DNA from 3 places in the Pectobacterium hainanensis genome. Region 1 is predicted to be linked to each of the others. Evidence: predicted binding sites of a transcription regulator. Region 1 holds the regulator's gene; each other region holds the start of a gene.
What was found. Region 1 encodes PurR, which represses purine synthesis genes. Its sites were predicted from a motif close to CANGCAAACGTTTGCNTG; they were not measured.
Positions count from the first base shown of each region.

Region 2: the regulator PurR is predicted to act here: its motif matches at 1,390-1,407, upstream of purT (formate-dependent phosphoribosylglycinamide formyltransferase).
Region 3: the regulator PurR is predicted to act here: its motif matches at 1,370-1,387, upstream of purE (5-(carboxyamino)imidazole ribonucleotide mutase).

Region 1 is NZ_JBJYIN010000018.1:28,834-31,111, forward strand. It holds gene cfa (cyclopropane fatty acyl phospholipid synthase) at 1-643, opposite strand, end outside; gene purR (HTH-type transcriptional repressor PurR) at 979-2,010, opposite strand.
Region 2 is NZ_JBJYIN010000004.1:130,969-133,246, reverse strand. It holds gene ACKPVM_RS05520 (S9 family peptidase) at 1-1,250, opposite strand, end outside; gene purT (formate-dependent phosphoribosylglycinamide formyltransferase) at 1,449-2,278, shown strand, end outside.
Region 3 is NZ_JBJYIN010000002.1:188,794-191,071, forward strand. It holds gene purK (5-(carboxyamino)imidazole ribonucleotide synthase) at 1-750, opposite strand, end outside; gene purE (5-(carboxyamino)imidazole ribonucleotide mutase) at 747-1,256, opposite strand; gene lpxH (UDP-2,3-diacylglucosamine diphosphatase) at 1,462-2,184, opposite strand; gene ppiB (peptidylprolyl isomerase B) at 2,195-2,278, opposite strand, start outside.

The DNA of each region.
Region 1 (2,278 bases):
CGTCCAGACCTTGGCACCGCTGTTGTGCCAGTTTTTGTTGTTCACGAGAAATGGTTACACCACATACGGACACACCGTAGCGGCGAGCCGCAAATTCTGCGAGGCCACCCCAGCCGCAGCCGATATCTAATAATGTCATGCCGGGCTTTAAGCGTAGCTTTTCGCAAATCATCTCAAGTTTGTCTTCTTGCGCTTGTTCCAGCGTTTCGGCTGTTTTCCAGTAAGCACAGGAATACTGCATGTAAGGATCAAGCATGAGTGAAAAGAGGTCATTACCTAAATCATAATGCTCTTTACCAACAACCCATGCTCGCCTTTTAGATTGACGATTTATCAGTCGGGAGGTGGCAATCCGTAGAATATCTTTTAGATGGTGGGGGAGCTTTTCGTCCAGCCGCGCACGCAACACGCGATGGAAAAACATATCCAGCCGTTCGCATTCCCACCAGCCATCCATGTAACTTTCCCCTAACCCCAACGAGCCGTCATGCAATACGCGCTTGAAAAAATCCGAGTTTTTTACGGTGATATCAAATGGACGAGAGCCATTAATTTTGATATCGGCCATACTCAGCATGTCATGCACAATATGGAACCAGGGCTCATTACGGGTATCCAGTTCCGCTATATATGATGAGCTCATCGCTTCTCCCTACCTTGCGTCGATGATGTATCGCAAGGAAAACATAGACAATTTTTACCTATAATCGATCTCGGTGGGATATTCCCATCATCTAGCCTTTGAATAATCAAAGGAAACTGAAGAAGAAAAAGCCGGTACGTCAATACGTAGGGGCACTCATCCTTAAGGTTAATCTGTGCCATCCGCTTGCACGTAATGATTAAGGATAGTGAAGAAAAGTGAAAAATTCAGTTTGCACAAAACAGCAATTAGTTTAGGACTGCCCCAGCCGGGGAACAAGCATAAATTGGCTGAAGCAGTATCGGGAAGGCTCGACGTGATAAAATCGCTTGCGATCAGGAGTAGCGGCGGTAATCGCGGAAAGGTCCGTCTGCGACGGAGCGGCGTTCAATCAGCGTTGGATGAACTTCAATAACCTGTGCATCTTCACGCTTGCTGGTGATTCGGTCCAGCAGCATTGAGAAAGCGGATTGTCCCAAGCGCTCTTTCGGTTGATGCACGGTGGTGAGTGCTGGCGTGAAAAAACGAGCATGTCGAACGTTATCGTAGCCAATCACTGAAATATCCTGAGGAACTCGCAATCCGAGCTCATCTGCGGCACAGATTGCACCCATCGCCATGATATCGCCGCCACAAAAAACGGCGGTAGGACGTTGTTTATTCGACAGAATTTGGTGCATGGCCTTATAACCTGATTCCGGCTCAAAATCTCCCTGAACAATCCATTCGTTACGCACGGTGATATCAGCCTCGGCCAGCGCCTTCAAAAAGCCCAGATAGCGACCGCTTCCGGTGTTGCGCTCCTGAATGCCAGGGATCGCACCGATATCCCGGTGGCCACGCTCGATCAAATAGCGACCGGCCATATAGCCGCCTTCAAAAGCATTATCGATAATGGTGTCGGTGAAATCACTGTGCGCCTGTCCCCAATCCATTACCACCATGGGAATACTGCGGTAATCTTTGAGCATGGCAAGTAATTCTGGTGGATATTCCGCACACATCACTAACAAACCATCCACGCGTTTTTGTGCCAACATGGACAAGTAGGCGCGTTGTTTGTCGAGGTTGTTATGGGAGTTACATAAAATCAGCGTGTAGCCTTTGGCATAACAACTGTTTTCAACGGATTCGATAATCTCGGCAAAGTAGGGCGCTTCACTTGACGTTGCCAACAATCCAATCGATTTTGTGTGGTTAACTTTTAGGCTGCGGGCAACGGCGCTAGGTGAGTAATGTAACTCTTTAATCGCCGCCCTCACGGCAGCCTTAGTCTCTTCGGCGACGAAACGTGTTTTATTAATCACGTGCGATACGGTTGTGGTCGAAACGCCAGCCCGTTTTGCCACATCTTTGATCGTTGCCATCTAAAAATGACTCCTAAACTTACCTGTTACAGCCGTAAGTATATTGTTAATCGTTTGCTTGCGTGTAAAACCCTCCTCCTTGACGAAAAAACAGGATTTCAGAAGGAGGATGCCGAATATTATACCTGAAGGGACAAGGTTGATGTTTTTCGACCGGGACGCAGAGCTATCATAAACAGCGGATTTTGTCCGATTTGCCACGAAAGTGGAAGCGGTAATTTATACTATTCGTGCGGCATCAGTACGAGATTTTTCATTAAAATTATGG
Region 2 (2,278 bases), on a different contig from region 1:
GTAATCCACAGGCGTTCACTATGGTAGTCACTTGACGTCAGGTTTTTCACTTCAGCCTGCTTCAATAACTGCTGCTGTCCCGTATCCATATTCAATTCATACAGCGAACTCGGCGTCGTCATTGACGCATAACCATAACGCAGCAATGCGGTTTCCGGCGTTGGATTGTAGGATAACCATGTGACATAGCTGGCATCATTAAACGTTATCGCTTTCTCTTCCCCTGTTTGCCAGTGAATCTGGCGTAACTTGGTCAACCCGCGTTCACGTTCCTCCACCACCAGCCAATCGCGAAAGAGTTCAAAGCCCTCCAGAACACGATGATCATGCGGAGCAATAAGCGTTTCCCATTCACGCTCATCCGCACGCAGCGCGCGATACAAGCCAAAGTTTTTACCGTCACGATTAGAACGCAGATAAAAAGCGTCTTGGTAGTGATCGAGGCCATACTCATGAGCTTTACGACGCGGGATCGTAACCTGGGGTTTTGCCAACGGATCCTGCGCATCAATCAACAGTACCTCCGTTGTTGTCGTACTGCTTAAATAAATTGTGATGTAACGCTCAGAGGTTGTCTTACCCAAACTGACGTAATAAGTGTCGTCCTCTTCCTCATAAATTAATTCATCGTCCGTTGGGTGACTACCTAAACGATGTCGATAAACCTGATAGGGCAATAAGGTCTGTGGGTGTTTGCGTACGTAATAGAGCGAGTTCGAGTCGCCAGACCACTCAGCGCCAGCCGAAACATTTTCAATCACATCAGGCAACCATTCCCCGGTGCTCAAATGACGGAAACGAATATCGTATTGGCGACGGGAGAGAAAATCCTCCGATAGCACCAAAATCTGATTATCGGGGCTGACTTCCAGCACGCCGATGCTATAAAAATCATGGCCTTCGGCACGTAGATTGCCATCCAGCAGTGTTTCCCATTCGTGCGTTACCTGTTCCGGTTGGCGTAAATAGAGAGGGTACTCTTTGCCTGGCGCATAACGGCTTTGATAGCGATAGCCATTGTGAACATAAGGCACTGACATATCTTCAGACGGTATCCGCTCAACCATTTCATCGTACAGTGCCCGTTGACGGTCGCGATAGGGTGCCATCACCGAATGGCAATAATGATTTTCCTGCTTGAGATAATCCAATACCTGAGGGTCGTCTCGTAGCCAATAATAATTATCGATACGTGTATCGCCATGAGTCGTCAACGTATGGGGTCTTTTTTCTGCCAGTGGTGCTCTCATTACGTCTGAATCCTATTTGAGAAAGATAAAACCCTGAATTTTTACGCAGAGTGGCACGATTCCTCAATGATGCCAAGCGAACCCTCCTCTCCTTCACAACGGCGGGTAAACGCACTCCCCTTTTATCGCGCCTGATGCGCACGCAAACGTTTTCGTTTATACTGCGCCCGTTTTTTACAAGCCGAACAGGTAGACATTATGTTAACAATTGGAACTGCCCTGCGTACCGATGCTACACGTGTGATGTTGCTCGGTTCTGGTGAGTTAGGCAAGGAAGTGGCGATTGAATGCCAACGTCTGGGTATCGAAGTTATCGCGGTCGATCGTTATGCCGATGCACCAGCAATGCAGATAGCCCATCGCAGCCATGTGATTAACATGCTGGACGGTGAGGCATTAAAAACGTTGGTTGAAACGGAGCGACCCGATTACATCGTGCCAGAGATCGAAGCGATTGCCACCGATATGCTGGTGATGTTGGAGCAACGGGGTCATCATGTGGTTCCATGTGCTGAAGCCACTCGCCTGACGATGAATCGTGAAGGTATCCGCCGTTTGGCAGCAGAAAAACTTGGCGTACCGACATCCAGCTATCGTTTTGCAGATAGCGAGGAAAATTTTCAACACGCGGTGACCGAGATTGGTTACCCCTGCATTGTGAAACCTGTGATGAGCTCTTCCGGTAAAGGGCAAAGCCTGATCCGTGAGCCGCAACAGTTGGAAAAAGCCTGGCAATATGCACAACAAGGCGGACGGGCCGGTGGCGGACGCGTTATCGTGGAAGGGTTGGTCAAATTCGATTTCGAGATCACGTTACTGACCGTTCACGCCGCAGACGGTATCCATTTCTGTGCGCCAATTGGCCATCGTCAGGAAGATGGCGATTACCGCGAATCCTGGCAACCCCAGCAGATGAGCGCTCTGGCACAGGAACGTGCGCAAGCTATTGCCAGCCAGGTCGTCAAAGCGCTTGGTGGATATGGTCTATTCGGCGTTGAGCTGTTTGTTTGTGGTGATGAAGTCATTTT
Region 3 (2,278 bases), on a different contig from region 1:
CGTCCAGTGTCCACTATTGTGTACACGTGGTGCGAGTTCATTGATCAGCAAACGATCATCAACAATGAAACATTCCATCGCCATCACGCCGACGTATTCCAGCTCGTTCATTATGGCCGATAACATCTGTTCCGCCTGATCTTGGAGATGACGGGCGGGTTGTGGTAACACCACGCTGGTTCGTAGGATGCCATCCTGATGCAGATTGTGCGTTAGCGGATAGAATACGCACTTGCCGTGAACGTTGCGGGCACCGACTAGTGACACCTCGCCAGAGAAGTTAATGCCTTGTTCGACAATACATTCGCCATAGCAGTCGGCGGGTAGTGTTGACTGCTCACCCGAGCGTAAGCGCCACTGACCGCGGCCATCGTAGCCACCAACGCGGCGTTTGACGATAGCCAGTTCACCCAGCGTGGTGAAAATGTGGGGCCATTCCTCCTCGCTGGCAAGAAGCTGCCAGGGGGCAGTTGCCAGATTCAATGAATCCAGCAGCTGTTTTTGCGTCAGGCGATCGGCTAGGCGTGGGAAAATATCACGGTTAACAAAGGCGGTGTGAGCGGCAAGTTGATTGGTGAGCGCTGTTTCCGGCCAACGTTCGATCTCAGCGGTAATCACGCTGTTTTGAAAAGGAACCGATTCCGGTTCTGCATCTAAACCTACGGGATAAACCGCGATACCCAGCGGTTCACCAGCCTGACGCAGCATCCTGCCCAGTTGTCCATTACCTAATACGCAAACTGGCTTCATGCTTCCTCCCGGGGATCGGGATTGGATAGCACTTCATCGGTCTGGCTCTGTCGCCAGTCTGCCAGGCGAGTGGCGATATTGCTGTCGTGCAGAGCAAGAATTTGTGCGGCCAGCAGGGCGGCATTCGCCGCGCCAGCCTTACCAATGGCCAAGGTGCCGACAGGAATACCGCGCGGCATTTGAACAATAGAATACAGGCTATCAACACCGCTGAGCGCGGCGCTTTGCACCGGAACACCCAGCACGGGAACCAACGTTTTAGCGGCCAGCATACCCGGTAAGTGTGCGGCGCCACCGGCTCCGGCAATAATAACGTCAAAGCCGTTATGAGAAGCTTGCTCGGCAAAGCTGAACAATTTATCGGGGGTACGGTGTGCAGAAACGACTTCGACGTGGAAAGCAATATTCAGCGTGGTGAGAACCTCTGCCGCAAACTGCATAGTGGCCCAGTCACTCTTTGAACCCATGACGATGGCGATTTTAGCCGGGGCAACGTTGGATGACATGCCTGTAAAGCTCCTGTGATTTTACATGATCGTGATGCGGCGTGAGTAACCTCATCAGCCAGATGGACAATGCGCTGGCGTTAAGGGCGTAGAGCATACCATGACCTTATAGTAAGGAAAACGGTTGCGTAAGCCTGAAATACGGATTAATGCTGTGATAACAAACTAACCTAATGGGAGAAAAAGCATTAACGGAAATAAAAAATCAGAAGGGGAATGTGATTAATTCAATGTTCTGTCCGGTCACTTTGATCATCGATCCTTCGTGATGCCATGCACCCAACACGGCACGCTGTGCATGAATATGCTCAGTCGCAATCTGATGAATCTTCGGACGATGAGTATGACCATGGATCATCGTGTTTACCTGATAATAGTCGAGTCGCCGGATCACCTCTTCAGCATTCACATCCATAATCTGTTGTGATTTGCTCTGGTTGGCATATTGGCTGGCCGCTCGCATTTTTTTTGCTATGTTGAGCCGAAAACGCAAAGGTAATAGTAGAAAAAGACGTTGTATGAATTTGTTATGTACCCGACGGCGAAATTTTTGGTAAGCCGGATCGTCAGTACACAGCGTATCGCCATGTAAAATGAGTATTCGCTGACCATACAAATCCAACACTGTTTCTGTTGGTAGCAAAATCATCCTGCTTTGTTGAGCAAAGTGTTTGCCGATCAAAAAATCACGGTTACCGTGCACAAAATAACAGCGAACACCATGTTGATGCAGCTCGCGCAGTGCTGTGGCAACCGTTGCATGCAGTGGTTGCGGATCATCATCGCCGATCCAGGCATCGAACAAATCGCCCAGAATATAAAGAGCATCGGCGTTCATGGCTTCACGGCGTAAAAAACGCAGAAAACCGGCGGTGATCGCCGGTTCGTGAACGCTTAAATGAAGATCGGCAATGAACAGCGTCGTCATGTAGGCGCGATTACTCGCTAACGGTAACGCTGGTGATCACGACATCTTCTTTGGGGACATCCTGGTGCATGCCGCTGCGTCCTGTCGCGACACC